Regions from separate parts of the Bacillus cereus group sp. RP37 genome, predicted to be linked through region 2. Evidence: riboswitches for the same ligand, from Rfam matches in the RefSeq annotation. Region 2 holds a riboswitch; each other region holds the start of a gene.

Region 1 (10,858 bases), 2.1 Mb from region 2:
ACTTACTGTAAAAGAAAACATTTTATTACCGATGACTTTAGATGGTGTTTCTGTGCAAGAAATGAACAAACGAGTGGAAGAGATTGCTGAGAAATTAAATATTACAGATATATTAAGTAAAAGGACGTTTGAAATATCTGGAGGGCAAGCTCAGCGAACAGCAATCGCTCGTGCGATTGTTCATAAGCCGCAATTATTACTTGCGGATGAGCCAACAGGGAACTTGGATTCTAAATCTTCAAATGATGTAATGGAGATGCTCGATACGCTTAATAAAGAAGAAAAAGCAACGATGATGTTAGTGACACATGATCCGTATGCAGCGAGCTTTTGCAGCAGAGTAATTTTTATTAAAGATGGTCAACTATATAATGAAATTTATTGTGGCGAAAGCAGGCAAGCGTTTTATCAAAAAATTATGGATGTCCTTTCTTTGTTAGGAGGGAAAAGGCATGACTTTTCGTCAGTTCGCATTTAATAATATTTTTCGTAATAAGCGTACATATGCAGCTCATTTTTTGAGTAGTGCATTTTCTATTATGATTTTCTTCACGTATGCTCTTTTATTATTTCACCCTGATTTACAAGGGGAATTAAAATCGACAAGTGCAACAATAAGTGCATACGGTACATTGGGATTTTCAGTTTCGCAAGGCTTGATTTTTGTATTTTCATTTTTCTTCATTCTATATTCAGTGAGTTCATTTTTAAAAACGCGTAAGAAAGAATTTGGCATATTAATGATGCAAGGTATGTCAATGAGACAACTTAAGAAGTTATTGTTAATTGAAAATATGTTAATTGGACTTGGTTCAATTTGTATAGGGATTTTCATTGGACTCATATTTTCTAAACTAGTCTTATTGATAAGCGCAAGTGTATTAATGATTAATAATGGTTTACCTTTTTATATACCAGTGCAGGCTGTATTTTTAACAGTTATCACATTCCTTTTCTTGTTTTTAATCGTTTCACTTTTTACATTTAAAATGGTAAAAGTAACAGAACTTGTGGAACTTATTCAAGCGGAGGAAAAGCCAAAACCTGAACCGAAATCTTCAATTTTATTATCACTATTTTCTTTAATTAGTATAGGATATGGATATTTTTCAGTATTTCGTTTCATCCCAAGTTCCAATTTTATTACACTTGGAATAGGTGTGATCCTAGTAATTATAGGAACGTACTTTTTATATACACAGTGTAGCGTTTATATATTGCATCTTGCGAAAAAGAGTGAATCTTTCTTTTTAAAGAGAACAAATATATTAACATTTTCTGAATTAATTTACCGTATGAAAGATAATGCAACGATGTTTTTTATAGTATCTATTGTTTCAGCAGTTGCATTTACAGCGATTGGTACAACAGCTGCAATTGGAAATAGGGATTTGGTAAGGATGACAAATCCGTATACCTTTTTGTATGGAAGTTTTGAAAACGACAAAGTATTAAATAAAAATCTTTCTATTATAAAAAAACACCTTTCTGATGCTAATATTCCGTATCGAATGGCTTCATCTTCATATATATACACAGAAAGTAACGTGAATATAATGAAATTAAGTGAATATAACGATCTTGCAAAAGCACTTGGGTATCAACAAGAAACGATTGAAAAAGAAGATGAAATTATATTAATTCCTGGAGTTGTATCACAAAAACAAGAATTTAAAAATGGCGAGTATAAAAAGAATATAGAAGTCATTCAAGGTGACTGGACAAAGACATTTCATGTGAAAAAAGCTGTAGAAAATTTAGTTTTACCACATGATTCTAGAACTATTTATATCGCTGTTCAAGATCAGGTATATGATGGAATACCTCTTATTAGTGACCCAGTTAATCAAGACAGTCCATTTCGTACTTACGGATTTGTTGTAGACGATTGGATGAAAACGAAAGAGATTTCAAACCAATTAAATAATATATTCGATAAAGATCCAAGAGACACACATTTCGAATTTAGAGCTTTAACAATCGAGTTGCTAAGTGCAAAACAAACGAATGGGTTATTACTTATGGCAAGTGTTTTAGTCGGAATCGTCTTCTTTACATTTGCCGCTAGTTTTATATATTTCAGATTATATACAGATTTGGATCGTGATCAACAGCAATATAAAATGATTTCGAAAATGGGATTAAGTAAACGGGAATTAAAAAAGGTTGTAACGAGACAGTTAGTATTAATGTTCTTCTTACCAATTATTGTTGCAGTAATTCATACTATAGTCGCTTATATGGCATTACAACAATTAGTAGACTTTTCTATTTTAAATAGTTCTATCGTTATTTTAATTTCATTTATATGTATACAGGTATTATATTTCTTTATAACCCGTTGGCGTTACCTGCAAAAGCTGTATAAGGTTATGGAGCAATAGAGTATATTAGCTTGTAAGATTACACAAAAATATGTGAAAAAATGAACTGTATGATGAAAGGAAACGCGATGAAAAGAACTTTAACTATTTTTATGTTAACGATACTATTTTTAATAAGTTTTAGTGCATGTTCTAAAAAGGAGAATTCATTTCCTGCAAACGGTTTAATAATCATTGGGGATGAAAATAAAGCTTCACCAATTATTAGTCGTTATCAAGAAATTACGAAAGAAAATGAAGTGTTTTCTGTGAAAAAAAGTAAATATGGGAATGGACAGGTATTAATTTTAAATGAATCCACAGCACAAGCGATGATTAAAGCAAATGTTTTTCGTAAACGAGATAATGGATCCAATTTAAAACTAATAGATAAGTTACCGAAATTCCCGAAAGAGGGCTCGCTGTTGTTTACACATGAAGATGAAAAGAGTATGAAAAGTATTGAATTAGAAGGAAAAGAGATTCCTGTTTCATACGATAGTGACGCTTGGATAGGTAACACTCGTAAATATCCAACGCAATGGTATGTAATGGTATCAAAAAATAGTGTGTATAAAGAAATAAAGGCAAATGAAACGAAAATGCACCTTCTTCATTTGAAACAATCACTAGGTGACGAAAAGCCTAAAATGTCGACAGATAATACCTTGGTTAATGAAAATGTCAAAGTAAAAAAGCTAATTAAAGGTTTGGAAGAAGAACTATCTTTTCAGTTTGTAACGATTGAAGAAAAACCTTAAAAAAGAGTTCGAGGCTGATAGAAACTTTATCAACCTCGAACTCTTTTTAGTGTATAGGCCATTCATATAACATATATTACATTACTTCATTTAATCGAGTCTCATGCGTTTCTTCAATCGCATTTGAATGTTGAACTGAATTATTTTGAGCTTCTTTTTCTTTACGGACTTTTTGTAGCATTTCAAGGATGATCCATAAAGGAACACCTTTATCCTTTAACGTCTTCCATAAATCTAATTCGTTAAATTTATGCTCAGGTTGTTTCATTTCTTTTTCAGATGAACGAATATCAAATTTGATAGGATCATTTAATTTTTTAACTTCAAGTTTAGTAGAAGGGATAGTATTACGCTCAAGATTAGATGGAGTTATTTTAGTAGGTTGAGATAATGTATGAATATTTAATTCGATTTGCATGACTTTTCCTCCTTCTTAAGTAATGAAATTAGTTTTCTTATGATTTTTAAATCCATTTAACATGAAGAAACTAAATCTAATTATAAATTCAAATAATCGGATTTACAAGTTATATTGTAAAAAGTAAATGTTCACTTGAATTAATATTTATCAACATTTGTGTATGTTTTCTATATATACAATGTATATAAAATACTTTACATTATGTTTAAGTTATAAACTAAATATGTATATCTTATTTACAGAAAAATGTAAACGTTTTATTAGGGGGAGGAAGCATGGGGAAATTATTTTTAAAAATATGTTTATTCGCAATAGGGACTGTGCTTTTATTCGCAGCAAAAACAACTCACGCTGAAAAGAGACAACAAAATAATTATCCTATCATATTAGTGAATGGATTTGCTGGGTGGGGTAGAGAGGAAATGTTAGGGGTTAAATATTGGGGTGGTGTTCATGATATACAAGAAGATTTAAAAAGAAATGGTTATACAGTACATACTGCTGCAGTTGGACCTGTTTCTAGTAACTGGGATCGTGCATGTGAATTATATGCGCAAATAAACGGTGGTACAGTAGACTATGGTGCCGCACATGCTGAGAAACATGGACATAATCGTTTTGGCAGAACTTATAGTGGTTTTGCACCAAATTGGAGTGAAACAAATAAAGTTCATTTAGTTGGGCATAGCATGGGTGGACAAACGATTAGAACATTAGTACAGCTATTAAAAGAAGGCAGTTTTGAAGAAAAAAATTATGTAAACAATCATCCGAACACGAATATATCACCACTATTTGAAGGCGAGAAATCATATGTTCATAGTGTTACAACATTAGCAACTCCTCACAATGGGACAACACTTGCGGATGGTAGTCTTCTACTGCCGTTCGTCAAAGATTTACTCATTACAGCTGCAAGTTTTGGAGGAAACAATAATTTATCGTTATATGATTTTAAATTGGATCAATGGGGTATAAAGAAGAATACTGGAGAGTCTTTTTTCCAATATACTGATCGCATCCTAAATAGTTCACTTTGGAAAAATACAAAGGATATAAGTCAATGGGATTTAAGTACAGATGGTGCAAAGGAGCTCAATAATTGGGTAAAGACGCAATCAGATGTGTACTACTTATCTTATAGTGGACATGCATCACAAGCGGCGCCTATAACAGGTTTACATTTGCCTCATATAACAATGAATAAAGTGTTAATGGGGAATGCATTTTTCTTAGGGTCCTATGCAAGATATGAAGAAAATCGTCCATTAATTGATACTTCTTGGTGGCAAAATGATGGTGTAGTAAATACAAATTCTATGATTGCACCATCATCTAATGCTACTGTAAATAGTAATGAGCCTTTACAGATTGGAAAATGGAATCATATCGAAACGAAAACAAATTGGGATCATCTCGATATGGTAGGACTTAGTGTTTCAGACACGTTAGGTTTTTCTAGTATTCAAGAGTTTTATAGAACAATTGCAGAAAAGCTATCACGTTTACCAAAATAGGTAATAATAAAGCGCTCTCGATGGAATTCGAGGGCGCTTTATATTATATTGAAAGAGGGATATGGTAGAAAAAATGGGGGGATATTATGAAAATTAAAGTTGTATTATCAGGATATGGAACAGTAGGAAGAGAGTTTATAAAATTATTAAATGAAAAATATTCATATATATATGAAGCATATGGAATAGAGTTAGTTGTAAGCGGCGTATTAGGTAGAAATATTGCAATACATAATGAGGAAGGTTTGTCTATTCATCATTTATTAAAGTATGGTGGCGGTAGCGCTGCAATTGAAGAATATATTGAACATTATCCGGAGGAACGAGCGACAGATAACATAAGTGGTACTGTACTAGTAGAATCAACCATTACAAATCTTAAAGATGGAAATCCAGGGAAACAATATATAAAACAAGCGATTGAGAAACAAATGGATATAGTAGCAATTTCAAAAGGCGCACTCGTTACAAACTGGAGAGAAATAAATGAAGCGGCAAAAATCGCAAATGTACGAATTCGATATAGTGGTGCAACTGCGGCCGCATTACCGACGCTTGATATTGGTCAATTTAGTTTAGCTGGTTGCCATATTGAAAAAATAGAAGGAATATTAAACGGGACTACAAATTATATTCTTTCGAAAATGAATGAGGAGGATATTACGTTTGAAGAAGCACTGAAAGAAGCACAAAGTAAAGGAATTGCTGAAACGAACGCAATATTAGATGTAAGTGGTTCTGATAGTGCGTGTAAATTGATACTTTTGACAAACAGTTTAATGGGAACAGAGAATACACTTGCCGATATACATATAAAAGGAATCGAACAGGTTACAAAACAACAAATTCGAAAAGCTAAAGAACATAATAAATATATTAAATTAATAGCTTCAGCATATAAGGATAAGGATGGTAAAGTGGCTCTTCATGTGGAACCACACGAAATAGATAAAGATCATCCGCTAGCAAATGTAAATGGGACAGAAAAAGGGATTACGTTCTTTACAGATACGATGGGACAAGTTACTACAATTGGTGGTGCTTCTAATCCACGCGGAGCCGCAGCAGCAGCTTTAAAAGATATAATTAACTTATATCGTAAAGATTTGTCACGTATTAACGGGTAGTAAAATTATCAATTGGTGAAGGGTAATAATCAATGGTCGGGACGAATCACCATTGATTAAAGTTTCACTTTATAAAACCGTACCGCCCTTAATAAAAAATACATATGTAGTGGACCTTTTGAGAATGAAATTAATATGCAAAAATAATTGCAGGGGGTAAGGATTTGTTTAAAGATTTTAAAGTTGTCAAAGATCGTCCCGTTTATATTCAATTGAAAGATTATTTAAAAAAGATGATTATGAAAGGGCACTTGCTCGGGGAACAAAAAATACCTTCAACGAGGGAACTAAGTGAATTATTAAGTGTGAGCAGAAATACTGTACTCGCTGCCTATGCAGATTTAGAGCAAGAAGGACTCATTTATGCAGTTAAAGGAAAAGGGAATTTTGTTGCGAAGGTTGATATTTCAAACACTTCGTCTGTTGAAATAGATTGGAAAAATAAACTTAATACAGTTACCTTATTAGCGGATGAATTAGATTTAATGAAACATGGTGTTCGCTGGGAAAAAGGAATGATTGTTTTTAACAGCATCGCTCCAGATGAAAAGCTATTTGATGTGGAAAATTTCAAAAGAGCTTTTCTTACTCGTATGTCCATTGAAGGTGATGTCGTATTAAACTACGGTTACGCAAAAGGGTATAGACCGCTAATGAATTATCTACTTCATTATATGGAAATGAAAGGTGTAGATATTTCAAATAAAGATATTTTAATTACAAATGGATTTACAGAAGGATTAGACATTGTACTATCCTCGTTATCGAAGAAGTCAGGGCGGGTTATTTGTGAGAATCCGACTCATCATGCTGCACTAAAGCTTTTCCGTTTACATGGACTTGAAGTGCATGGAATTAATATGAATGAAGATGGCATTGATACGAACGAAGTTGAAAAAAGCTTGCGTGAAAAAGAGTTTGATTTTGCGTATTTAATTCCTTCCTATCATAATCCAACCGGCATTGTTACGAGTTCGGAGAAAAGAACGGAACTGATGAGATTATTTTCAAAATATAAGATTCCTATTATAGAAGATGGATTTAATGAAGAGCTACGTTATTCAGGATCACATTTAGCACCATTATTAACTTTTGCTGGCGCTGGTAATAATGTGATTTATATTAGTAGCTTTTCAAAGGTACTTTTCCCTGGTTTACGTGTAGGCTGGATCATTGCAGATAAAGAACTGATTCATTATTTAGAAAGTGTAAAAAGAGCAAGAACAATTCACACATCTACTTTAGATCAAGCTGTTCTGTTTCAATATTTACATGAAGGATATTTTGAAAAATATTTAAAAAAGGCAAGATCTGTTTATAAGAAAAAATATGAGTTAGCTGTTAGGGCGTGTAACGAGTACATTCCGTTTCAAAGAATGACCGGTGATGGTGGACTTCATTTATTTATAGAGTTAGAAGAAAAAATTCATGCCCGTACTCTTTTGCAAAAGTGTTATGAGCAGGGGGTTACATTTTCTCCTGGAGATGTTTTTTATTCTAATGGAGAAGGAACGAACACTTTTCGATTAGGATTTTCACGTTTGAAAGAAGAAGAAATTGTTCGGGGAATCAAAATAATCGGTGATACAATAAAAAATGAAATTTGGAGTTGAGGAAATGAGAATTGGCGTTATTATGGGAGGAGTATCCTCTGAAAAACAAGTATCAATTATGACTGGAAATGAAATGATTGCACATTTAGATAAAAGTAAGTATGACATTGTTCCAATTACGTTAAACGAAAAAATGGATTTAATCGAAAAAGCGAAAGACATTGATTTTGCGCTGCTTGCATTACACGGAAAATACGGAGAAGATGGGACTGTTCAAGGAACGCTTGAAAGTTTAGGTATTCCTTATAGCGGGAGCAATATGTTATCTAGCGGTATATGTATGGACAAAAACATTTCGAAAAAGATTTTACGTTATGAAGGAATAGAAACACCAGATTGGATTGAACTTACAAAAATGGAGGATCTAAATCTTGATGAATTAGATAAGTTAGGATTTCCGTTAGTGGTAAAACCAAACTCTGGTGGCTCGAGTGTCGGGGTAAAGATTGTATATGATAAAGACGAATTAATTTCAATGCTGGAAACTGTGTTCGAATGGGATTCTGAAGTAGTAATAGAGAAGTATATAAAAGGTGACGAGATTACATGTTCCATTTTTGATGGAAAACAGTTACCCATCATTTCAATTCGACATGCGGCGGAGTTCTTTGATTACAATGCGAAATATGATGATGCTGGTACTATTGAAGAAGTTATTGAACTTCCAGCTGAATTGAAAGAACGTGTAAACGAAGCGTCACTGGCTTGCTATAAAGCATTAAAATGTAGTGTTTATGCAAGGGTTGATATGATGGTGAAAGACGGTATTCCATATGTAATGGAGGTTAATACATTACCAGGGATGACACAAGCAAGTCTATTACCAAAAAGTGCAGATGCAGCGGGAATTAATTATAGCAAACTATTAGATATGATTATTGAAACTTCATTAAGAGTAAGGGAAGAAGAAGGGTTTTAAGTAGCAGTATCATGAATACTTTTGACAGTAACATGAAGTATGTTATGATGAATACAATACGAAAATTAAATATTTATCCACTAGGGGGGCCTATTATAGGCTGAGATCAAATGGGAATTTGAGACTCTTAGTACCTGATCTGGTTAATGCCAGCGTAGGGAAGTGGGAAAGACATTGCTATTTCATGAATAAATACTGTCAATTTCACTTTCTTTACGCCTGTAAAGAAAGTTTTTTTATTTTACAGATTTAATAATTGTGGGTAAATACTTAAATTTTATACATTATGGGAGGGATTTAAATGAAATTTTCACAATCATTACGTCAAGAAGTAGATTCAATTTGGGAAGCTAGTTTTCATCACCCTTTTGTAAAACAACTTGGTGAAGGAACGTTAGATTTAGCTAGTTTTCGCTATTATGTGCTGCAAGATTCATATTATTTGAGTCATTTTGCTAGAGTACAAACTTTAGGAGCTGCAAAAGCACTGGAATTAGAAACGACAGCTCGTATGGCACATCATGCTCAAAATACATACGAGGCGGAATTATCTTTACATGAGAATTTTGCGAAGAAACTAGGGATAACTCAAGAAGAAAAAGATAGTTTTATCCCTGCTCCAACTGCATACGCTTATACTTCACATATGTATCGTGCTGCGTATGAAGGACATTTAGGCGATATCATTGCAGCAATTTTACCTTGCTATTGGTTGTATTATGAAATTGGTGAGCGTTTAAAAGAGTGTCAGCCAGAAGAACCAATTTATAACGAATGGATTTCTGCTTATGGATCTGATTGGTTCCGTACGCTAGTTGAAGAGCAAATTACAAGATTAGATACTATCGCTGAAAACGTAACAGAGTCTGACCGTAAGCGAATGAAACAGCATTTCATTATTAGCAGTCAATATGAATATTCATTTTGGGAAATGGCTTATACTTTAGAAAAGTGGCCAGTGAATACAGAAGTAAAAGATGTAATCGGATAAAGAATGGAAGTAATGTTATAGATAGGTATGGATAATACCTATCTATATATTTTTTCTTGTCAGATTTGCGTAAAGTCGATAGTGCTGCGGATATAGCAAAATGGCATATCGATAAGTTAGTTAATTTAATTTTCTACGCATTAACTGGATAAACTTCTGCGACTTTTATTTTACAATCAAACTTCGTTACTGCTCCAACTTCAGATGCACAACGTAATGGAATGAAATTCTACCTTGAACGTAAAGATTGGTGGTTTGAAGTTAAACAAGAAAGAAATCGGCTCTGTTAACTGTAACGGAGTTGTTTTTTCTTGCAGGAATTTCTAAATCATTATGGAATGCTGTTAATACAATATGTAAATATGCATATTGTATCTTTTGGAGTTCTTGATGTGTTAAAATTAAATATATAGATGCATAAATGAAAAAGAAGCAAAAGTAGGAATATCCAATGAATTTTGAGAGGTGTTACATGTTTACAAATAAGAAATTAATTCGATTTGGTCTATCGTTGTTTGTATTTTTAGGGATAATTAATTTTACGATTAGTTATTTTCAAACATATCTTGAAACAGCAGCAAATATTAAATGGGTAGTTCCAGAAATTTGGAAAACTATTTTGATAGATGTTCCTCAAGGTATACTTGTTCTTTTAGGCGCAATTGCTTTATATGATTTCACAAAAGAGGTATCACAAAAAGACGCATCAATCTAAGTGCGTCTTTTTTCAATTTTTTTAATTAGCAATTTCATGGAGAGCTTGCTGGAAAAGTAGAATGAAAAGCCCTAATCAGGGCTTTTTTTGTAGGAATTTCTTCACCGTCATTGAATTCCGTAACTAGTAGTTTTTTTGATGATACGACGGACGAGATTTTTTATTCTGCTAGTGTGAAGTATATAAAAGGTTAGGAATATCAGATGGTACGCTCAGTAAGTATATGGGAGTGTTATAACGAGAGGTATTTACAGTACAGAAAAATCTAAGCGGCAGACGGGAATACATAGGATACGGCATCATGGTTATTGAGAAATGAATTGAAATTAGTAAGCATGAAGATATGATGCTAGAATTCACATTTTATAATTTCTATTTATAAAAATGAGCCCATAGTAAAAATAGGTATATGAACAAGGTGCATCATCTAG
Region 2 (10,858 bases):
TAAGAAAGGTGATGTTGATGAAAAAATATTGGCACAAGCTATCATTTCTTCAAAAGAATGTATTGTTAACTGTGTTAGTTATTTTGACGCTTGTTGGTACTATGGGAGCGTTAAGTTTTAACATGTTTCAAAATAGCATGATGTCTATATTTGAAAGGCATTCTTTTGAAACAGGAGATACGGTATTACATAAATTAGACGAAGAAATAGTGAGAGATGTTACAAAAGATCCAGTGGCACAAAGAGAAAAGAGAGAGAAGTTAACAGAGAAATTAGATGAAGCAACGGAAGAGTTGAATAGTGTTGGACAAACCTATATTGTTGGAGCAAAAGAAAATGAAAAAGGTGAATTACTAATCGTTGATTTGTCTACAGGGTTAGCAAATGTTGTTGAAGTAAGGCCGGGAGAATATTATAAACAACCAGATCTTTGGATGAAAGCATATGATAAAGTAATGAGCACGAAAAAAGCAAATATGACAGAAGTATATGAAGACGCATTAGGAACGTGGGTAACGATATTAGAGCCAATTAAAGATGGAGAAGATAATATTGTGGCACTTGTTGCAGCTGATGTAGATGCCTCTATTGTTCCTAGTACAAAGGAAAAGTTCATTATACAAGGTTTAATGTTTATTTGCATTTCTGTTTTAATTGCAACTTTTATTCAATTCTTAATTGTACGTAACGCACTTGCTCCATTGCGAGATTTACGTGAAGGATTGCGCAAAGTCGGTGAAGGTGATTTAAGTATTAAATTAGAGGAAAGGCCAGATGATATAGGTATTATTAATGCGTATTTTAATAGTACCATCGAGAAGTTTAAAGGAATTATAGATAAAGTGAAGCAGACAGCAGAACAGGTTTCCTCATCTTCACAAGAATTGTCAGTGAGTACGAAAGAGAATAGCATGGCAGTCCAAGGAATCGTAAGTTCTATGGTTGAGTTAAGAGCTGGCGCTCAGTCACAAGAAACTTCAGGACCAAAGTATTTAGGTATTGTATATGAAATGGAAGATAAGATGGAAGAGATAAATAATGCTGCAAAACAAATGGCGAAAGAGTCTGAAGGTATGGAGCATCAATCGGTAAAAGGAAATGGTGTTATTGAACAGACGATTAATCAAATGAACATAATACAAAATGCAGTACAAGATTTATCTTCTACTATTTATTCTTTGGAAACAAGATCAAAAGAAATTAGTGATATTGTAACAGTAATTACCGGTATTTCAAATCAAACCAATTCGCTAGCTTTAAATGCTTTTATTGAAGCTTCACGTGCTGAGGAAACCGGAAATGGATTTGTCGTTGTTGCAGATGAAGTGCGTAAATTAGCAGAGCAGACGGAAGTATCAGCAAAAGATATAGCGAAATTAATAGGGGAAACACAAGTTGAAACGGAAGAAGCTGTTGTTTCAATGCAAAATACTTTAAAAGAAGTAGAATCTGGAATGAAACTTGTTGAAAGTAGTGGTGCTTTCTTTGGGGAAATTTCAAAATCAGCACAATCTGTTACAAATCAAGTTAGAGTTGTTTCTAGCAATTCAAGTGATATATTGCAAAATAGCCAAAATATTGTTCGTGTTGTAAATGAACTATCGCTTATCGCAAATACGTATGCGAATAGTAGTAGTAATGTTGAAGAAAGTATGAAAGAACAGGAAATGTCTGTACAAGATATTGCTGAATTAGCCAGTTCTTTAAGCTGGCTTTCACAGGAGTTACAAGAGTTAATTGGGGAATTCAAAAGTTAAATGAAGTGATTATATGTGCTTTTGTTTGTTCAATAAAATAAATCATGCTACAATGAAAACGAATTAAGGACCGGGGAGCCAATTGGCTGAGAGGATGTAAACAAACATCGACCCTCAACCTGATCTGGATAATGCCAGCGTAGGGAGTTACTTAAAGTGATGTAGCATATGTTATTCTATAATAACTTGCATACAAGGCTTTCCTACGCAGTAGGAAAGCCTTTTCTTGTTTTAATATTTCATTTTATAAGGGGGATTTTACTATGTCACAACAAGTTACAATTTCATTTTCAGTAGTACCACAAGCGAAGAACAAAGATGTGTATTCTGTTGTTGATAAAGCAATTGAGGTTGTACAACAATCGGGAGTTCGTTATGAAGTAGGGGCAATGGAAACAACACTGGAAGGAGAATTAGATGTACTTCTTGACGTCATTAAACGTGCGCAACAAGCTTGTGTGGATGCTGGTGCAGAAGAAGTGATTACTTCTATTAAAATCCATTATCGTCCAAGCACTGGTGTAACGATAGATGAAAAGGTTTGGAAGTACCGTGATGAATATGCAAAACCAGAAGCAATCTAAAATAATTACAACAATTTGGCTTATCCTTCTCATTGCGATATGGGAAGGATCTGTTTCATTATTTAAAATTGAACCGTGGATTTTACCGAAGCCTTCTGCCATTGTTCAAGAATTAATTGGAATGAAAGATTTACTATTACCGAATACGATACAAACGTTACAAGAGGTTATAATTGGACTATTTTTTGCAATTTTAATTGGGACAAGTATTGCAATTATTATGGACGTTATCCCTTTATTTCGTATTTTAATAAATCCGTTGCTTGTTATTTCGCAAACGATTCCAATCGTTGTACTTGCACCGTTATTTATTATTTGGTTTGGATATGGAATGCTACCGAAAGTAATGGTAGTAATACTCGTTTGTTTCTTTCCGATTGCGCTTAGCATTTTAGAAGGTTTTCAAACGGTAGATAAAAATATGTTGAAGTTGTTGCAAACGATGAAGGCAACGAAATGGCAAGTTTACCAGAAAGTAAAGTTTCCAGCAGTGCTTCCATACTTTTTCTCCGGTTTAAAAATTGCAGTTACATATAGCGTAATGGGAGCGATTATTGGAGAATGGCTCGGTGCAAGCGAAGGGTTAGGAGTTATGCTTACGAGGGCTACAAAATCTTTTTTAACTGCCCGGGTATTTGGTGTTGCAGCAATTATCGTCATGGTGACATTATGTCTGTATTTTATCGTGGAGTTTATGGCAAGAATAACAGCACCATGGATATATAGAAAGGACGGCAGAAAATGAAAAAAGGTTTAAAAGTTATGTTGGCTGCCTTATTAGCAGTAGGTGTGGCTGGATGTAATCCGGCGAAGAAAGAAGAAAGTGTAAGTAAAGATCAAAAAGTAAAAGTAGTATTAGATTGGTTCCCGAATACGAATCATACTGGTTTATATGTAGCGCAAGCGAAAGATTATTATAAAAAGAAAGGCTTAGATGTAGAAATTATTCAGCCTGGTGACAATGTAACAGCAGAGCAAATGATAGCTTCAGGAAAAGCTGACTTCGCAATAAGCGCACAAGAAAATGTAACGTTGGCTCGGGTGGAAGGTATTCCTGTTGTATCTGTAGGAGCGATTATTCAGCATAACACTTCAGCTTTTGCGTCACTTAAGAAAGATAACATGACTTCACCGAAAAATTTTGAAGGCAAACGTTACGGAGGCTGGGGAGGACCAGCAGAAGAAGCGACGTTGAAGACAATTATGGAGAAACATCAAGCTGATTTTAATAAAGTCGAAAAAATCATTTTAGGACAAACAGATTTCTTTAAATCAATTGGCCGTGATGCTGATTTTGAATGGATTTATTACGGCTGGGATGGTATTGAAGCGAAGCGTCAAGGAAAAGAGTTAAATACAATTATGGTGAAAGACTTAGACCCAGCGCTTGATTTCTATAGTCCTGTTATTATTACGAGTGAAAAACATACGAAGCAAGATAAAGACTTTGTGAAAAAGTTTATGAGTGCAACGACGGAAGGTTATAATTTTGCAATTAAAGAACCGAAAGAAGCTGCTGATATTTTAATTAAAGCTGTTCCAGATGTGAATAAAGACTTAGTACAAGAAAGTCAAAAGTGGTTAAGTACGAAGTATCAAGATGATGCAAAAGCATGGGGAGTACAGAAGGAAGAAGTTTGGACGAATTACATGAATTTCTTATATGATAACAAAGTTATTAAGAAGAAAATTGATGTAAAAGATGCCTTTACAAATGAGTTCCTTCCAAATGAAAAATGAGTGGATTACAAATAAAAGATATTGTGAAATCTTTCGATGGAAAGAATGTATTAGCAAATATTAGTGCTTCTATACGAGAGGGAGAATTCGTTTCCTTTGTAGGCCCAAGTGGTTGTGGGAAAAGCACATTATTAAATATGATTGCAAATGTTGAAAATCCAACAAGTGGGAATGTAACGTATAAGGATAAGTACGTACAAGAGCAAGATGTTGTAAGTTATATGCCACAGCAGGATTTATTACTACCTTGGCGATCAGCTTTGCAAAATATAGTTCTTCCATTGGAAATCGAAGGTAAACCGAAAAAACAAAGGCTGACAGAGGGAATGGAAGCATTAAAGCAGTTTGAACTAGATGAATATGCAGACCATTATCCAGATGAGTTATCTGGTGGTATGCGTCAAAGAATTAGTTTTTTGCGCACATATTTATGTGAAAAGCCAATTATGCTACTTGATGAGCCTTTTGGGAAATTAGATGCCTTTACAAAAATGGAAGTACATAGCTGGCTTTTAAACTCTTGGCACCAAGAGAAGCAAACAATCGTTATGGTTACACACGACCTAGATGAGGCGATTTTACTTTCAGATCGCGTATTTATTTTATCTCAAAGACCAGCATCAATAGTTGGTGAGGTACAAGTGAAATTACCTAGACCGAGAACGATGGATATGTTAACATCACTTGAGTTAAAGAAGGATAAGGAAGAAATTCTGAGAGTATTAGCTCCTTATATGAAAAAATAGAAAAAGCCTTTTAACAGTTTTTTGTATAATTACTGTTGAGAGGTTTTTTTATATAGGAGGAGAAAGATGAAATCTATAGAAAAAATAGTGAATTCATTAACGATGGACAATCTTGAAGAAGGAACAAAAGAAAAAATAGAGAATAGAATATAACAGAGTAGTTTATACTCTTAATATAACAAATGTTAAAGGAGTGAAAGGATAAAATGACTTTATCAACTGTTCTTCAAATGGTTTTAGCTTGATACGGGAGAAGTCTGCCTATTTTTTAAAATTAAGCTAAATTGAAGACAGCAGGTAAAGAACCTTAATCCTTTTTTACGATAATATGTAATGGGTAAGGTGTATTCACCTTACCCATTTTTTATATATACAATTAAATAAGGCTTTATACTGTTGTTCTCTCTATTTAGCTTATGAAGAAGTATAAGTAGAGGAGAGAAAAAATGAGTATATTAACAGTAGAAAATGTAAGTCATTCGTATGGTGAGAAAACTATTTTATATAATGCGTGTTTTCAGCTATTAAAGGGCGAGCATGTTGGGTTAGTAGGTAAAAATGGAATTGGGAAATCAACATTGTTAAGGATTTTAACAGGAGAACTTATACATGACGATGGGAACATTGAATGGTTTCCACATGTGAAGGTAGGTTTTTTACAGCAGCATATGGATTTACAAGAAGGGATAACAATTGAAGGATATTTACAAAGTGCATTTTCTAATTTGTATGCGATTGAATGCGAAATGTTAAAAATTGCTGAAGAAATGAATGGAGCAGGAGAAATAGAAAAACTGTTAGTAAGGTATGGAGAATTACAAACTATATTGGAAAGCTCTAATTTCTATCAAATTCATACAGAAATTGAAGAAGTAGCAATCGGTTTAGGGTTATTTGAAATCGGGTTGAAAAAGGATGTTTCAAAGTTAAGTGGAGGACAGCGAACAAAGTTATTACTTGGGAAGCTCCTTTTAGAAAAAGCTGATGTTTTATTGTTAGATGAGCCAACAAACTATTTAGATACAGCTCATATAGAATGGTTGCAATCGTATTTGAGACTATATGAAAAAGCTTACATTATCATTTCGCATGATGAAGTATTTTTGAATAATATTACGAATGTTATTTATCATCTAGAAGAACGGAAGGTTAAGCGGTACGTAGGCGATTATGAACGTTTTTTGCAAAGTTATCAATTGCAAAGAAAACAATTACAATCTGCGTATGCGAAACAACAAAAAGAAATTGCCCAGTTAGAAACATTTATTCAAAAAAATAAAATTCGAAAAGCGAAACAGGCGAAAAGTCGGGAGAAAGTATTGGAGAAAATGCAAAGGGTTGAAAAGGTTAATCATGTACCTCGATCCCGTTTTGATTTCAATGTTTATGAGGAGCCAGTGAGTCGTATATTACAGGCTGAGAAACTGAGAATAGGCTATAGTGATTCGCTATTTCCAGAATTGAATTTACAAGTGAAAAAAGGAGAAAAGATAGCGATTGTTGGCCATAATGGTATTGGAAAAACGACAATATTAAAAACGTTATTAGGCCAAATAAAGCCGTTAAGCGGTTCAATTTCTGTTGGAGAACGAGTAAATCCTGCTTATTTTGCACAGGAAGAGTTTGCTTCAGAAACAACACCATTAGAGAAAGTTTGGGCAGAACGACCAGATATGACAAAGAAAGAAGTACGCCAAGCATTAGCAAAGTGTGGATTGAAAGAAGAACACGTATTAAAACCTATTCGTTTATTAAGCGGTGGAGAACAAACGAAAGTACGTTTATGTGAACTTATCGTAACGAAAAGTAACGTTTTAATTTTAGATGAACCAACTAATCATTTGGATATAGAAACAAAGAAATCTTTGCAGGAAGCGTTACAACAATATAAAGGAACAGTTTTACTTGTTTCACATGAGCCTTCTTTCTATGAAGCATGGATAACAAAAGTATGGAATATAGAAGATTGGAACGTTGAACAATATGAATAAAGAAAAGGCATTAGCTTATAAAAGCTAATGCCTTTTCTTTGTGATTAACATGATTTTCGAGAATTCTTACATGAGAATTGTATGAAGAAGCACTCTTATGGTGCGCTTATAAGCGTGCTTTTTCTTTTGTTATGTTTATATTTATAATAATACTAGATGCCTTTCCCTAATAGGCGACTATCTTTCTTTATATATATAGATAGTTTAAAGTGGAATTAAAATAATTCCTATATGTAAAGGATAATGTGATTAGTATGGGAAGACAATAGAAGTTAAAGGAAATTCATGTAAAATTCAGATGAACTTCACACGAACTTCATATTAGAAACTAAATATAATTATAATAGGTTATTATAATATCGATTTATGATTTTTTAAAAGTTAAAAGTTTGAATTTAGGACAGAGCACTTAAACCTAAATTCAAACTTTAGTGAAATAATTAATGGGGATTACGTTTAGTTTTCGCTAATGGATGCATTTACAAGTTCGGCGGGATTGCCTGTTCCTGCCCCTCCGATTATAACAGATCCACCAGGAGGAATTTCACCATTCCATCCTGCATTCGTAATTACGTAATGATTATTTACTTTACTACTAATTTTAGAATCCCAAACTTGTGTTAAATTGCCGTTATAATCAAATTCTAATTTCCAGTTTTTAATAGGGTTCGTTCCGCTATTTTTAATTACAATTGAGAAGTTGTAACCACTTCCCCAATTTGAAGTGATTGAAAAGGAAGCATTGCCATTTCCACCAGGAGGTGTTGTGTTAGTATCATCTGTTTTTACAATAATAGAAGTAGGCTGTGATTTATTCCCAGCAGCATCTTTTGCTACTATTGAAAATGTGTATTCTGTATTAGATTTTAAGTTTTTAATTGTAATGCTATTTGTTGTTGTACTCCATTTCTCTTCTCCAGCAGTAACTTCATATTCCGTAACTCCTACGTTATCAGTAGATGCAGTCCAGTTTAATTGAACTGAGTTTGAATTTTTATTTGTAACAGCAATATTTTTTACGTTTGTTGGTGATTCAGTATCTTTTTGAGTAATAGGTCCACCTAGTAATTCTTTTACTAACGTATCAAGTAATTTGGGCCCACTACAACTATATTTTGGACTTGTACGGCAATCCCCGCTAAGCTCCCAAAACATTGCGCCACTTAAACCTTTTGTCTTTATATAGTCTGTTTTATATTTCATAGATTCGTTGTCATCATAGCTAATAAACGTACCTGTAGTCGCATTATATAAATAAGGTACTTTCGCTACATCGTTCCATCCGCGAACAAAACCATTTTTATTAACATAATTAGCTGCTAAATCACCATAATCATACACACCTGTATCACCGGTAGAATAATCATCCCAAGTACCTTTAGAAGCGAGCTTTCCATCACTACCTGGTTTACAAGGTTGGTATTGTCCGTTATTTTCTTTTCCACAACTTTTCCATCCGCGTCCGTAAAATGGTACACCTAATACGAGTTTATCCGCTGGAACACCTTCATTTGTATAAATGTCTATCGCACCATCTACGTAAAATTTCGTATCCGCTGCTGGGTCACTTGGATCTTTGTATAGAGCTGCATTATGGTTAGAAGTAGCTTCCCATCCACCGTGGAAATCATATGTCATAATATTAATCCAATCCAGTATTTGAGAGATTTTCTTTAACTCTGTATGATCAGCATAACGTTGGCTTGCACCTGATGCGATTGTTAGTAAATATTGTTTACCATCTTCTGCACCAGCTTTAGTTAATGCATTTCGAACTTCTTGAAGGAGTAGGGTGAAGTTTTGCTTATCTTCAGGACGATAACTACCACCAGGAATCGTTTCTACGCCCGGATATTCCCAATCTAAATCAACGCCGTCAAATCCATATTCGCGAAGAAAAGCTACTGTAGATTCAGCGAATACTTTTCTTGTTTTTTCATCCGCGGCCATGTCAGAAAAGCGGTTAGACCAAGTCCAGCCACCAACGGAAATAATTGTTTTTAGGTGAGGATACTTAGCTTTTAATCGTTTCAGTTCGCCGAAATTTCCGCAGCGTGCGTATTTATCACAATCTTCCCAAGTTGTACCTGAGCCAGGATAAGATTTTGTGACATCAGCCCATGGTTCACCGAGTACGAGAGTGCCATTAGGGACCTCTTTATTTTGCAGTGGTACACCAGATTCTTTACAGTTCCACGTTTGTTTATTTGGATTATCGGGGTGAGTAGAAGGGTTTCCATGTTTTCCATTCCAGCAAATATCAGCGAAAGCATAGTTTAAATGGGTTAGCTTTGATGCATCAAGGTCTGCAACTTGATAATTACGTCCGTAAATACCCCATGAAGGAAAATACCCAACAATTTTTTGACCTTGCTTCGGTGAATCTGCTAATGCGACATTTGGAGTAATAAAGTTTGTGAGAAAAAGAGGCAAGAAGAGTAGTAGGGATAGTAATAGCAGTGTGAATTTTTTTGATCTCATAGTCATTTCTCCTTTCAAAGTAAAAGATATATTTAAAGGCATGCGCCAATAAATCAAAATGAATCTAGACGTATGAAACGTCTAGAAAAAAATGATCAGACATCACGAAGTCTATACAAGGGAGCTGGGGTGATTAAATCGTAGCAAATGTAAGATTTGGTGTAAACGCTTTATTTGATTCAAAAAGATTTTCTCAATATTAAATGGCTCTAATATAGACTACATATGAAAATAAAATATTGATTAGGGAAGAAAAGGCTCTTTGTAATTAAATTTGAGAAAAAATTGTATGAGGTCAACTTGTAATGGCATAGCAAGATGAGAAAATATCATGTAAAATAATAGTAAAAATATGTAAAGGAGGGAATGGTGTGGATGTGTTTTTGAACATTGCTGAAGAAAAAATTCGACAAGCAATACGGAATGGAGACCTTGATCATATTCCGGGAAAAGGAAAACCACTACAATTAGAAGACCTTTCAATGGTACCTCCAGAACTTAGAATGAGTTATAAAATATTAAAAAATGCAGGTATGATTCCACCAGAAATGGAACTACAAAAAGATATATTAAAAATAGAAGACTTAATTGCGTGCTGTTATGATGAAGTAGAGAGAAAAAAATTACAAGAAGAGTTAACAGCAAAAATGCTTCGTTTTCAGCAGATAATGGAAAAGAGAAAGATTAAAGAGAATTCGGCTTTTCGTATGTATCAAGATAAGGTATTTCGTAAATTACGCTAAGAGGGATAAGATGACTACATTTAAAACGATAGAAGAATTAGCGACATATATTGAAGAACAACAATTAGTACTTCTGTTTATTAAAACGGAAAATTGTGGTGTTTGTGATGTTATGCTAAGAAAAGTAAATTGCGTATTAGAGAATTATGATTACGTAGAGAAAGTAGAAATATTACTACAAGACATGCAAGAGATTGCGGGGCGATATGCAGTATTTACAGGACCAACAGTTTTATTATTTTATAATGGAAAAGAGATCCTTCGTGAATCGCGCTTCATTTCACTTGAAAATCTAGAGAGAACGATTCAATTATTCGAAGATTAAGGGAGGCTTTTATATGGAATTTATTATTGTCATACTATTATTTGTTGTAGTTGGAACGATCGTAACAGCAGTTCGATCAAACAAAAAGAAGGTAAATCTTACGAAACAAAATAACATTCATAATTCATCTAACAGTTCATCACCATTATTTTTCTTTGCTGGATCTGATAATGATAGCTCGCACGATGGAGGTTCACATGATTGTGGAGGATCTTTCGGTGGAGATAGCGGAGGCAGCTGCGATGGTGGTGGAGGTGGCGGTGATTGATGAGAATGCGCCCTATAGGGGGCGTATTTCTTTTTAAACAAACGTTTGATTAGTTGGCTTACCTATGCATAAAAACAATTAAACAAACGTTTGATTAAATATTTTTAACATACTAAGGGGAATGGAAATGAAAAGGGAGCCAAAAGTGAAAAATAAGGGGAAAGTAGTGTTATTTTTATTAGCTGCGGGAGGCGTATTTCTTGTCAAATTAGGATTTAAAATT
Region 3 (10,858 bases), 330 kb from region 2:
TCCCATGACTCTTTTGAATCTGATAAGAATGGCTCATCTTTCGTTTCCATCTTCTCTAATAAAATTTTCATACTTTCTTTTTCAACTTCTGGTACAAGCGGGAAGTTTTCTTTTTCTTGATGATTTAATAAAATATTTAATGCTTCATCCGGATTTTTCTTCATGAAATCATAGCCTTTTTTCGTACCACGTAAGAAGGCTTGCAACGCTTCTTTATCTTTTTTCAACGTTTTATCACCTGTTACAAATACAAGCTCATGATAGTTTGGTACACCGTAATCAGCTGGATTAAAGTATGCTGGTTCATGACCTTCATGGCGCATAACAGGTACTTCATGGTTAATGTATGCCCCTGTTACCGCATCCACTTTTTTCGTAATTAGTGCCGGTACTAAATCAAAGCCAACATCGACTACTTTCACTGTATCTGGATTACCACCAGCTTCTTTTACCATCGTTTTTAAATACATCTCACTTAAAGGTGTTCCAGAATATCCAACTGTTTTCCCCTCTAAATCTTTTGGCGATTGAATGCCTGCTGATTTCAGCGATACAACATGATTTAATGGCGAACGTACGACAGCTCCAATTGATTTCACTGGAATTTGTTCATTTGCTTTTGCCATGACAACATCTGGCTGATAATATAAGCCAACCGTTACCTTTCCTGCAGCTGCTAAAGTTAATGGATCAGTCGGATTAGAAGGGAATTTAATATTCACCTTTACTCCTTCTTCTTTAAAGTAGCCTTTTTCAATCGCCGCATAAATAAAGCTATGTACCGCATTTGGGTACCAATCAAGCATGACCGTTATTTCTTTTTCTTTTTTATTCTTATCTGATGCCGAATTACTAGAACATCCAGCGATCATTGCAACTAATAATGTAAACACAAAGATGCGTTTTAAAAATTTCATGAATACTTCCTCCAACTAATAAATTTCTTTTCTAAAATCGAAATAAGGACAACAAAGAAAATAGCTAATAATGATAACAATACAATGGGGGCAAATACACCCGCTCCGTCTAATTGCGTCATCATTCTTTTACTGAAATATCCTAGCCCAGCTTGTGCACCGAGCCATTCACCAATTGCCGCCCCAATCACACTAAGCGGAACTGCAATTTTTAAAGCTGAGAAAAAATAAGGAAGAGCAGATGGTAACTTTAATTTAAGAAAAATATCTTTTTTCGTTGCTCCATACGTAACTAAGAGCTCCTCCCATTCTTTTTTTGTACTACGTAGTCCATCATACGTATTGACCGCAATTGGGAAAAACGTAATTAAAACCGTGACAACAACCTTACTCCAGATCGTATATCCAAACCATAAAACGAAGAGCGGAGCAAGCGCTGTAATCGGAATCGTTTGTGAGGCAACTAATAATGGATAAAATGCTCTCTCCATCCAATTACTCGCATTCATTAATATTGCTAGCCCTACCCCAAGTACGATAGAAATAGCTACCCCTATTAAAACGACGTATAATGTTGCCGGCAAATGAACTGTAAATAATATATCTTTTAGTTGCCATATCTTCATTACAATTGCAGACGGTGACGGTAAAATGTACATCTCATCTACAATTCTTGCGCCTATTTCCCACATGACAAGTAAAACACTAGAAAGTGTAAGGGCAGGTAATAGTTCCTTCAACCGGTTCATCATACGAGTACCTGCCTTTGTAACATACTAAGAAGCTCATCTTTAAGCGCTAACACTTCAGGCTTATACAAATCTTTTCTTGTCCGATTACGATCAAGCGGTACAATCCTCTCGGTTAAAGTAGTTATCGGTTGATTTTCTACAACGAAAATTCGATTAGAAAGAAACAATGCTTCTTCCACATCATGAGTGATAAATAAAATTGTTTTTTTCCACTCTTTCCATTGTTCAAACAGCCATTCTTGCAAAGATGCCTTCGTTAACGCATCCAACGCGCTAAACGGTTCATCTAACAGCAATATCTCCCCGCCTGTTAATAAAGTTCGAATAAAAGATACGCGTTGTCTCATACCACCAGATAAATCTTTCGGATATTTTGTCTCATACCCTTGTAAGCCAAATTTATGTAACAGTTCCTTTGCCTTTATTTGTGCTTCTTTCTTCTGTACACCTTGGCACTCTAGCGGCAGGGCAGCATTCTCAATAATCGTTCTCCATGGCAGGAGCATATCTTTTTGGGGCATATACCCTACAGGATGGCTCTTTGTTTCTGTCAGCTCTATCTGTCCCGTACTTGTTTCTTCTAAACCTGTAATAAGGCGAAATAAAGTACTTTTCCCGCATCCACTCGGTCCGATAATACTTACAAACTCTTTATCTTGTATAGAAGCATTTAATTCATTGATGATTGGTTTCTCATCATAATGAAAAGAAACATTATGAAACTGTAGTATGTTCTTGCTCCTCAAATCCCCACATCTCCTTACGATAGGACATATCCCAGAATAAATATTCAAATCGACTGGAATATAGGAAAATCTCCTCTAATCGATCTAGCTCTTTGTCAGACTTTCCAACTGCCATTTCATTTAATAAATCTATTAACCAAATACAAAGGCTACCGTATTCTTCCGAACTATATCCTTGAATCCACTCACCAAAGAACTCATGATCTCTTGCTCCAGGAATATCGTTTAAACGCTTTCCAATTTCCCAGTAGCTCCACATACATGGAAGAAGTGCTGCTATTAATTCCGCAAGCGTGCCATTTTGAGATACAGACATCATGTAATTTGTATAGGCTAAATTTTTAGCAGATGGTTTTGCAGATTCTATCTCCTCTATAGAAATACCAAGTCTTTTTGCATATTGTTTATGGATTGTCATTTCTCCATTTAATATGCCATCAATTTGTTCAGCAAATTTCCCCATTACTTGTGGATTCGTTGCTTTTACAACACCAATCGCATATAGCTTTGCATAATCTAACAAATATAAATAATCTTGAATAATATAATACTGAAACTTATCTTTTTCTAACGTGCCATCTCCCATACCTACTACAAACGGGTGATTATGACTCATCTCCCAAACTGGTTGTACAGTTTCTAATAATCTATCGCAAAATTTCATTTCTCTATCCCCTTTCAATTTATATATCTAAATAAAAAACCACTTCTAAATAAGAAGTGGTTACAGCAAATAAAATTATAATTTATTCGTTGCTCCACTTCCCTTCGCTAGTATTACCTAGATCAGGTCTGTAAGGGTTAAGGATTATTCCTCTCTCAGCACAACAAGCACCCCTAGTGGTTTCAATATGAAATTTTCAAATAAAAAAGCCCCGTTTCTATACGCAAAGAAACGGGGACTCATTATTAGTGTCCGAATTGCTTCCCTACGCTAGCATAATCTAGATCAGGTAATGAAAAGGATCAAAGGCTTACGGCCTACTCTCAGCTGGCAACACCAGCTCTCCTAGCAAACTATGAAATTATCACTGTCAGTATAACATCGTAATAAGACATCATCAACTATTTTAATTTTCTCAATTGTCAACAAAATAACAGAACTATATAATACTTATATTCTATCTTAGAAATTATTATCCTAATTAATTGGATAAAAAGGAATCATTATCCTCAAAAAATTTATTTTTATATTGATTTCATATTACATTTATGTGAATACACCCACTATATTATATCTTTATACTATAATAAAATTACAACTATACAACTAGAGGAGGTCTCTATTATATGAATATGAAAGCTACTGCTTTAACAGCAACTACTGTCGCAATTGCCTCTTTACTTCCTTCTATGGGAGAAACAAATGTACAAACAGCCAACGCTGAACAATTATCTAATGTGAAAACTGGATATGTAAAAGTCGATCAAGTAGCCTTACATACAAAAGATAACGCAAATAGCTCATCAATTGATACAATCCGCTTTAATACGAAAGTGAACATACTTGAAACAACTAATGGCTGGTATAAAGTATCTGTTAATAATAAAGTAGGTTACGTACAAAAAGATGCTATTCTACTAAAAAACAAACTTCAATCTAATAATCAATACATCGTTAATGCCAATGCATTAAACGTTCGTTCTGAACCTAATTTAGAATCTTCAATTTTAGATGTATTACCAAATGGGAAATTCGTTACCATTCAAGAAGAACAAGGTGATTGGTATAAAATTTTACATAATGGCAAAACAGGTTACGTACAAAAGGCATTCGTGTCTAATGGTTCACAGCCTTTAGTAAAAGGCATCACAGTTCAAAATAATACGAAATACACAGTTGCAACACCTAAACTTAATGTACGTAGCAACGCTAGTACAAGTAGCGCACTACTTGGCTCATTACAAAATGGTACACAAATACAAGTAGTGGAAACTGTAGGAACTTGGTATAAAATTCGTTTTGGCACAGGATACGGATATGTGGCAAAACATTATGTGGTGCAAAATCAAACGCAAACGCAATCACAAGCTCAAACAGCTCAACCTACTTCAATTCCAGCAGTTTTTAAATTCCCTACTCAAGGAAGAGTTAGCTCAACCTTTGATATGCGCTGGGAACAAATGCATTATGGTATAGATATTGCAGCTCAGGGTAATGTCTCTATCCAGGCGGCGGCTGCAGGTAAAGTTGTGAAATCATATTATTCAGCTAGCTATGGCAATGTTGTGTTCATCGCCCATCAAATAAACGGGAAATTATATACGACAGTCTATGCTCACATGAAAGATCGCACTGTACAAGCTGGTGATCAAGTACAAGCTGGACAATTAGTAGGTCATATGGGAAACACAGGTCATTCATACGGGCAACATCTTCATTTTGAATTACACAATGGAGAGTGGAATTTTGAAAAAACAAATGCAGTAAACCCACTGCCATATTTAGTTAGGTAAATTGTATGCCACGCAATATCAATATATCTCTCTTAATTGAATACTTAGCCTTTTTAGGTTTAATTTTTTGTTTAATCATTTACAATACAAATACTGTATTTTTATCTATTATCATTGCTTTTGTTACTTTAGAAATTATGATGGAAGCCTTTCAAGTACAACTAAAACAAAAAATTGCCCATATTTATAATGCCGTCTTTCTATTAAGTGCCCTAATAACAAATATTATTAGTAATGGTTTTTATTTAACTACCGTATTTCCCGTATGCTTTATGGCTGTTTTATTATTCATAGCTAGGTACATTCATGTCCCTAATAACAAAAAACACGAACAAGAAGCTTAGAAAGAGGAGACACTGTGTACCAATCTTTCAAAGATAATCCGCTAAAATATATATTGAATTTATATAAAAAAACAAATACTTTTTTTGGTATACAAGGAAGCTATACGGCACAATTTCTCCTTTATGGAATGTTATTTCTCGTCTTAATTGCGTTCTCCTTACTTTACTAACAAAAAAAGGATCTCACATAAACTTGAGATCCTTTTTAATTTATATAGAAAATGCTCTTTTATCCGCAAGCATATTTTTCATAAATAAAACTAAGATTATATTTTTTCTCTAAGCTCATTCTTTGTTCATCATCGCACCAATAGAACAGAATATCATGAATTGTTGCATAACGCTTATTTTTAAGAAATAGTTTAAAGAATGATGGTAAACAATCATGTAATTGTATAAATATATAATTGCGTAATATTTCTTCTTTATATTCAATTCCCTTGCAAATATACAATAATTCTTCACAATAATATGCATGTTGTGGAACTTGAATCATTTCGAAAAATGGCACATATGATAATAACTTTCCGATAAAATGATCATATCGATCCATTATTCCTATCGTCATATGCTCCATCATTTCTTTCATTACATATAAATAATCATCTACATGAGTAGTTTTCAATGGGTCTAATCGATCTGAAATTTGAGAAAGTACAGCTCTTTGACAAGCTAACACCGCTTGACTAGGTCCATAATATGATAAGAAGTCTGTACACTTACGATATTTTCGTAATAAGTCATGTGTATATAAATCATACACGAAAGTATTACAATACATAGCTAGACTCATCATATCACTATTTAATTGCTCTTTTGATAGGAACTTAGCTCTCTTACACATATAAAAGAATGTAAATTCTAATACTTCTTTATGGGATAATAGATGTTTACAGTCTGTTATACATTTCTCATTAAATTTAACTCTATCCCAGATTTCTACATCCCCATCAGTTAATTCACCAATACGATATTTGATAATTAAATAGTTTAAAGCAACCGCTTGCGTCAAAAGATCCCATGTTTCATATTCCAATGAAGTGTGAACAAACTCAGCTAATCCTTGAGTTATCATAAAAGTATTTGCTTCTTCATACCAACCAATCTCTTGGCATAAGCGAAGAATACGTACTAAAGTTGGAATTTCATCTTTATGAAACTGCGGTAAATTCTTTGTTTTATTCATTCCATATACGATAAATGCCGCTAAATTTTCTTCTTTATAAAATTCTTTTTCTTTCCACACTAATATAGTTCGTTCTTTCCCTTCACCTTTTGGATGACAAGGTACAAGCAAAGAAAATAATTCAGCGAAATTATTTGGTTCTATATATGTATCTGTAACCAAATTCCAATTTGGATCGCGCTGTACAGCCCTCATATAATTCCCCCTCCCTTTTGTCTACATAGGAAATATTAATCCATTATTACATCACTAACAATGAATATTGTTATATTCAAAATCTTTCATAATACTTATATCTATCAGTATATCATTTTTTCTCTTATTTAAAATTAGGAATGACAAATTTAAATAAACTGTCGAAATTACTAACTGTATACTTATTATATAATGTCTCAGATACATCATGCTAACATATTAGTTTAATTCTATATACTAGAATAATGCATCTGATTTTTATACGTAACTTACCCCACTAATTAAAATCTTTCTTCATTCCGTATGCTCCGAGATTTCACTTAAAGCAAATCCAGCTTGATCATCTGCCGATTCTCTTATAGCTAAATCACCTAGTGCTAGCATCCCAACGAGTTGACCACTCTCAACTACTGGTAATCGTCTAATTTGATACTGTGCCATTAACTCTGTGGCTTTTTCAATAGAATCATCTGGAGAAACTGAAACAATGTTTGTTGTCATTACATTTGTAATTTTATTAGATCCAGGATGTTTCTCAGCAATCCCTCGAACAACTAAATCTCGGTCCGTAACAAGCCCAACAACTTGCTCATTTTCAACAACCGGAATCAATCCAATCGATTCTTCTTTCATCTTTACAGCAGCCTCATATACATTGTCTAGCGGTGTACAATGTACAATATGAGTACTCATACAGTCTCTCACTCGTGTCATTTTTGTCTCCTCCTTTTTATACATACCATAGCTTTTCCTAAATTCCTTTATTTATTTCAGGAAAATCAGTTGATAAAGGAGGATTAACGCACAATAAAAAAGAGTCAGCATATTGCTGACTCTTTTTTTTATGACCCGTACGGGATTCGAACCCGTGTTACCGCCGTGAAAGGGCGGTGTCTTAACCACTTGACCAACGGGCCATGGCTCCGCAGGTAGGACTCGAACCTACGACCGATCGGTTAACAGCCGATAGCTCTACCACTGAGCTACTGCGGAATAATATATATGGTGGGCCTAAATGGACTCGAACCATCGACCTCACGCTTATCAGGCGTGCGCTCTAACCAGCTGAGCTATAGGCCCATATACTTTTACAGGGGCAGTAGGAATCGAACCCACACTGGAGGTTTTGGAGACCTCAGTTCTACCTTTAAACTATGCCCCTAAAGGATGCCGGCTAGAGGACTTGAACCCCCAACCTACTGATTACAAGTCAGTTGCTCTACCAATTGAGCTAAGCCGGCATAAAAAAAATGGTGGCTCGGGACGGAATCGAACCGCCGACACGAGGATTTTCAGTCCTCTGCTCTACCGACTGAGCTACCGAGCCAACATAAATGGCGGTCCCGACCGGGGTCGAACCGGCGATCTCCTGCGTGACAGGCAGGCATGTTAACCACTACACCACGGGACCATTTGGTTGCGGGGACAGGATTTGAACCTGCGACCTTCGGGTTATGAGCCCGACGAGCTACCGTGCTGCTCCACCCCGCGACAATATAATGTTTTTTAAAAAATGGAGGAGGTAGAGGGATTCGAACCCCCGCGCGACTCTCGCCGCCTGTCGGTTTTCAAGACCGATCCCTTCAGCCGAACTTGGGTATACCTCCATGAAGGAAAAAATAAAATTTTATTATTATATGTATCTAAACCATTTAAAAAGAAAATGGAGGAGGTAGAGGGATTCGAACCCCCGCGCGATTCTCACCGCCTGTCGGTTTTCAAGACCGATCCCTTCAGCCGAACTTGGGTATACCTCCGAGACATATAATAAATAAAGTGGAGCCTAGCGGGATCGAACCGCTGACCTCCTGCGTGCAAGGCAGGCGCTCTCCCAGCTGAGCTAAGGCCCCATGTTTTTGGGAATATCGGGAAGACAGGATTTGAACCTGCGACCCCCTGGTCCCAAACCAGGTGCTCTACCAAGCTGAGCCACTTCCCGTTAATAAAAGCGCGCCCGAGAGGAGTCGAACCCCTAACCTCTTGATCCGTAGTCAAACGCTCTATCCAATTGAGCTACGGGCGCATATGGTGCCGAGGGCGGGGGTCGAACCCGCACGGTGGTCACCCACCGCAGGATTTTAAGTCCTGTGCGTCTGCCTGTTCCGCCACCCCGGCATGTCATATTGAAAATTGGAGCGGAAGACGGGATTCGAACCCGCGACCCCAACCTTGGCAAGGTTGTATTCTACCACTGAACTACTTCCGCAAGACATGTTTGAGTTATTTCATTAAAAGTGCGGGTGAAGGGAGTCGAACCCCCACGCCAAAGGCGCTAGATCCTAAGTCTAGTGCGTCTGCCAATTCCGCCACACCCGCATATTTGATTAAAATGGTGAGCCATGAAGGATTCGAACCTTCGACCCTCTGATTAAAAGTCAGATGCTCTACCAACTGAGCTAATGGCTCTTAATGGCTGGGCTAGCTGGATTCGAACCAGCGCATGACGGAGTCAAAGTCCGTTGCCTTACCGCTTGGCTATAGCCCATTAATTAAGAATGGTGGAGGGGGGCAGATTCGAACTGCCGAACCCGAAGGAGCGGATTTACAGTCCGCCGCGTTTAGCCACTTCGCTACCCCTCCGACATATATGGTGGAGGATGACGGGATCGAACCGCCGACCCCCTGCTTGTAAGGCAGGTGCTCTCCCAGCTGAGCTAATCCTCCATTTTGCCTGGCAACGTCCTACTCTCACAGGGACAAGGTCCCAACTACCATCGGCGCTAGAGAGCTTAACTTCCGTGTTCGGTATGGGAACGGGTGTGACCTCTCTGCCATCATTACCAGACTGTATTCATTTAAGACAAGAATCATTTTAACTTATTTTACTTTTAAAGTCAACAAGTTTTTTTATATTCTTTCAAAACTAGATAACATTGCTTCATATTATATGGTTAAGTCCTCGATCTATTAGTATTCGTCAGCTCCACATGTCACCATGCTTCCACCTCGAACCTATCAACCTGATCATCTTTCAGGGATCTTACTAGCTTACGCTATGGGAAATCTCATCTTGAGGGGGGCTTCATGCTTAGATGCTTTCAGCACTTATCCCTTCCGCACATAGCTACCCAGCTATGCCCTTGGCAGAACAACTGGTACACCAGCGGTGCGTCCATCCCGGTCCTCTCGTACTAAGGACAGCTCCTCTCAAATTTCCTACGCCCACGACGGATAGGGACCGAACTGTCTCACGACGTTCTGAACCCAGCTCGCGTACCGCTTTAATGGGCGAACAGCCCAACCCTTGGGACCGACTACAGCCCCAGGATGCGATGAGCCGACATCGAGGTGCCAAACCTCCCCGTCGATGTGGACTCTTGGGGGAGATAAGCCTGTTATCCCCGGGGTAGCTTTTATCCGTTGAGCGATGGCCCTTCCATGCGGAACCACCGGATCACTAAGCCCGACTTTCGTCCCTGCTCGACTTGTAGGTCTCGCAGTCAAGCTCCCTTATGCCTTTGCACTCTACGAATGATTTCCAACCATTCTGAGGGAACCTTTGGGCGCCTCCGTTACACTTTAGGAGGCGACCGCCCCAGTCAAACTGCCCACCTGACACTGTCTCCCGGGTCGATAAGACCCGTAGGTTAGAATTTCAATACAGTCAGGGCGGTATCCCACCAGCGCCTCCACCGAAGCTAGCGCTCCGGTTTCAATGGCTCCCGCCTATCCTGTACAAACTGTACCAAAATTCAATATCAGGCTACAGTAAAGCTCCACGGGGTCTTTCCGTCCTGTCGCGGGTAACCTGCATCTTCACAGGTACTATAATTTCACCGAGTCTCTGGTTGAGACAGTGCCCAAATCGTTACACCTTTCGTGCGGGTCGGAACTTACCCGACAAGGAATTTCGCTACCTTAGGACCGTTATAGTTACGGCCGCCGTTTACTGGGGCTTCAGTTCAGAGCTTCGCTTACGCTAACCCCTCTCCTTAACCTTCCAGCACCGGGCAGGTGTCAGCCCCTATACTTCGCCTTACGGCTTCGCAGAGACCTGTGTTTTTGCTAAACAGTCGCTTGGGCCTATTCACTGCGGCTTTCCGTTAAGAAAGCACCCCTTCTCCCGAAGTTACGGGGTCATTTTGCCGAGTTCCTTAACCAGAGTTCTCTCGCACACCTTAGGATTCTCTCCTCGCCTACCTGTGTCGGTTTGCGGTACAGGCACCTTTTATCTCGCTAGAAGCTTTTCTTGGCAGCGGGGAATCAAAGACTTCGCTCCATAAGGAGCTTCCCCATCACAGCTCAGCCTTCACGATAAGCG

What was found. Region 2 has a riboswitch for thiamine pyrophosphate ahead of QCI44_RS26150 (MTH1187 family thiamine-binding protein). Riboswitches for the same ligand answer to the same signal wherever they lie in the genome.
Positions count from the first base shown of each region.
Region 1: another riboswitch for thiamine pyrophosphate. It lies ahead of tenA (thiaminase II); the one in region 2 lies ahead of QCI44_RS26150 (MTH1187 family thiamine-binding protein).
Region 3: another riboswitch for thiamine pyrophosphate. It lies ahead of tenA (thiaminase II); the one in region 2 lies ahead of QCI44_RS26150 (MTH1187 family thiamine-binding protein).

Region 1 covers NZ_JARVHP010000001.1:2,887,386-2,898,243, reverse strand. Annotated here, with positions in the region: gene QCI44_RS15520 (ABC transporter ATP-binding protein) at 1-478, shown strand, start outside; gene QCI44_RS15515 (ABC transporter permease) at 453-2,384, shown strand; gene QCI44_RS15510 (lipoprotein BA_5634 family protein) at 2,438-3,124, shown strand; gene QCI44_RS15505 (DUF3914 domain-containing protein) at 3,201-3,542, opposite strand; gene QCI44_RS15500 (esterase/lipase family protein) at 3,821-5,062, shown strand; gene QCI44_RS15495 (homoserine dehydrogenase) at 5,149-6,189, shown strand; gene pdxR (MocR-like pyridoxine biosynthesis transcription factor PdxR) at 6,354-7,802, shown strand; gene ddlB (D-alanine--D-alanine ligase) at 7,807-8,721, shown strand; TPP riboswitch at 8,794-8,899, shown strand; gene tenA (thiaminase II) at 9,023-9,712, shown strand; partial or broken gene QCI44_RS15475 (N-acetylmuramoyl-L-alanine amidase C-terminal domain-containing protein) at 9,868-10,002, shown strand; gene QCI44_RS15470 (DUF3937 family protein) at 10,164-10,427, shown strand; partial or broken gene QCI44_RS15465 (hypothetical protein) at 10,538-10,743, shown strand.
Region 2 covers NZ_JARVHP010000001.1:4,957,815-4,968,672, reverse strand. Annotated here, with positions in the region: gene QCI44_RS26155 (methyl-accepting chemotaxis protein) at 18-1,757, shown strand; TPP riboswitch at 1,819-1,920, shown strand; gene QCI44_RS26150 (MTH1187 family thiamine-binding protein) at 2,021-2,341, shown strand; gene QCI44_RS26145 (ABC transporter permease) at 2,313-3,086, shown strand; gene QCI44_RS26140 (ABC transporter substrate-binding protein) at 3,083-4,081, shown strand; gene QCI44_RS26135 (ABC transporter ATP-binding protein) at 4,078-4,827, shown strand; gene QCI44_RS26130 (ABC-F family ATP-binding cassette domain-containing protein) at 5,274-6,818, shown strand; gene QCI44_RS26125 (glycosyl hydrolase family 18 protein) at 7,275-9,299, opposite strand; gene QCI44_RS26120 (DnaJ family domain-containing protein) at 9,671-10,042, shown strand; gene QCI44_RS26115 (thioredoxin family protein) at 10,053-10,367, shown strand; gene QCI44_RS26110 (hypothetical protein) at 10,381-10,635, shown strand; gene QCI44_RS26105 (hypothetical protein) at 10,763-10,858, shown strand, end outside.
Region 3 covers NZ_JARVHP010000001.1:4,627,959-4,638,816, forward strand. Annotated here, with positions in the region: gene QCI44_RS24475 (ABC transporter substrate-binding protein) at 1-917, opposite strand, end outside; gene QCI44_RS24480 (ABC transporter permease) at 914-1,666, opposite strand; gene QCI44_RS24485 (ABC transporter ATP-binding protein) at 1,666-2,415, opposite strand; gene tenA (thiaminase II) at 2,384-3,079, opposite strand; TPP riboswitch at 3,162-3,264, opposite strand; TPP riboswitch at 3,325-3,436, opposite strand; gene QCI44_RS24495 (SH3 domain-containing protein) at 3,706-4,872, shown strand; gene QCI44_RS24500 (hypothetical protein) at 4,878-5,216, shown strand; gene QCI44_RS24505 (DUF3965 domain-containing protein) at 5,446-6,597, opposite strand; gene QCI44_RS24510 (CBS domain-containing protein) at 6,892-7,311, opposite strand; tRNA gene QCI44_RS24515 (tRNA-Glu) at 7,443-7,514, opposite strand; tRNA gene QCI44_RS24520 (tRNA-Asn) at 7,516-7,590, opposite strand; tRNA gene QCI44_RS24525 (tRNA-Ile) at 7,601-7,677, opposite strand; tRNA gene QCI44_RS24530 (tRNA-Trp) at 7,689-7,759, opposite strand; tRNA gene QCI44_RS24535 (tRNA-Thr) at 7,766-7,838, opposite strand; tRNA gene QCI44_RS24540 (tRNA-Phe) at 7,849-7,924, opposite strand; tRNA gene QCI44_RS24545 (tRNA-Asp) at 7,933-8,008, opposite strand; tRNA gene QCI44_RS24550 (tRNA-Met) at 8,012-8,088, opposite strand; tRNA gene QCI44_RS24555 (tRNA-Ser) at 8,112-8,204, opposite strand; tRNA gene QCI44_RS24560 (tRNA-Ser) at 8,262-8,354, opposite strand; tRNA gene QCI44_RS24565 (tRNA-Ala) at 8,375-8,447, opposite strand; tRNA gene QCI44_RS24570 (tRNA-Pro) at 8,463-8,536, opposite strand; tRNA gene QCI44_RS24575 (tRNA-Arg) at 8,547-8,620, opposite strand; tRNA gene QCI44_RS24580 (tRNA-Leu) at 8,624-8,712, opposite strand; tRNA gene QCI44_RS24585 (tRNA-Gly) at 8,729-8,803, opposite strand; tRNA gene QCI44_RS24590 (tRNA-Leu) at 8,833-8,913, opposite strand; tRNA gene QCI44_RS24595 (tRNA-Lys) at 8,928-9,003, opposite strand; tRNA gene QCI44_RS24600 (tRNA-Gln) at 9,008-9,082, opposite strand; tRNA gene QCI44_RS24605 (tRNA-Tyr) at 9,094-9,177, opposite strand; tRNA gene QCI44_RS24610 (tRNA-Val) at 9,186-9,261, opposite strand; rRNA gene rrf (5S ribosomal RNA) at 9,267-9,382, opposite strand; rRNA gene QCI44_RS24620 (23S ribosomal RNA) at 9,485-10,858, opposite strand, start outside.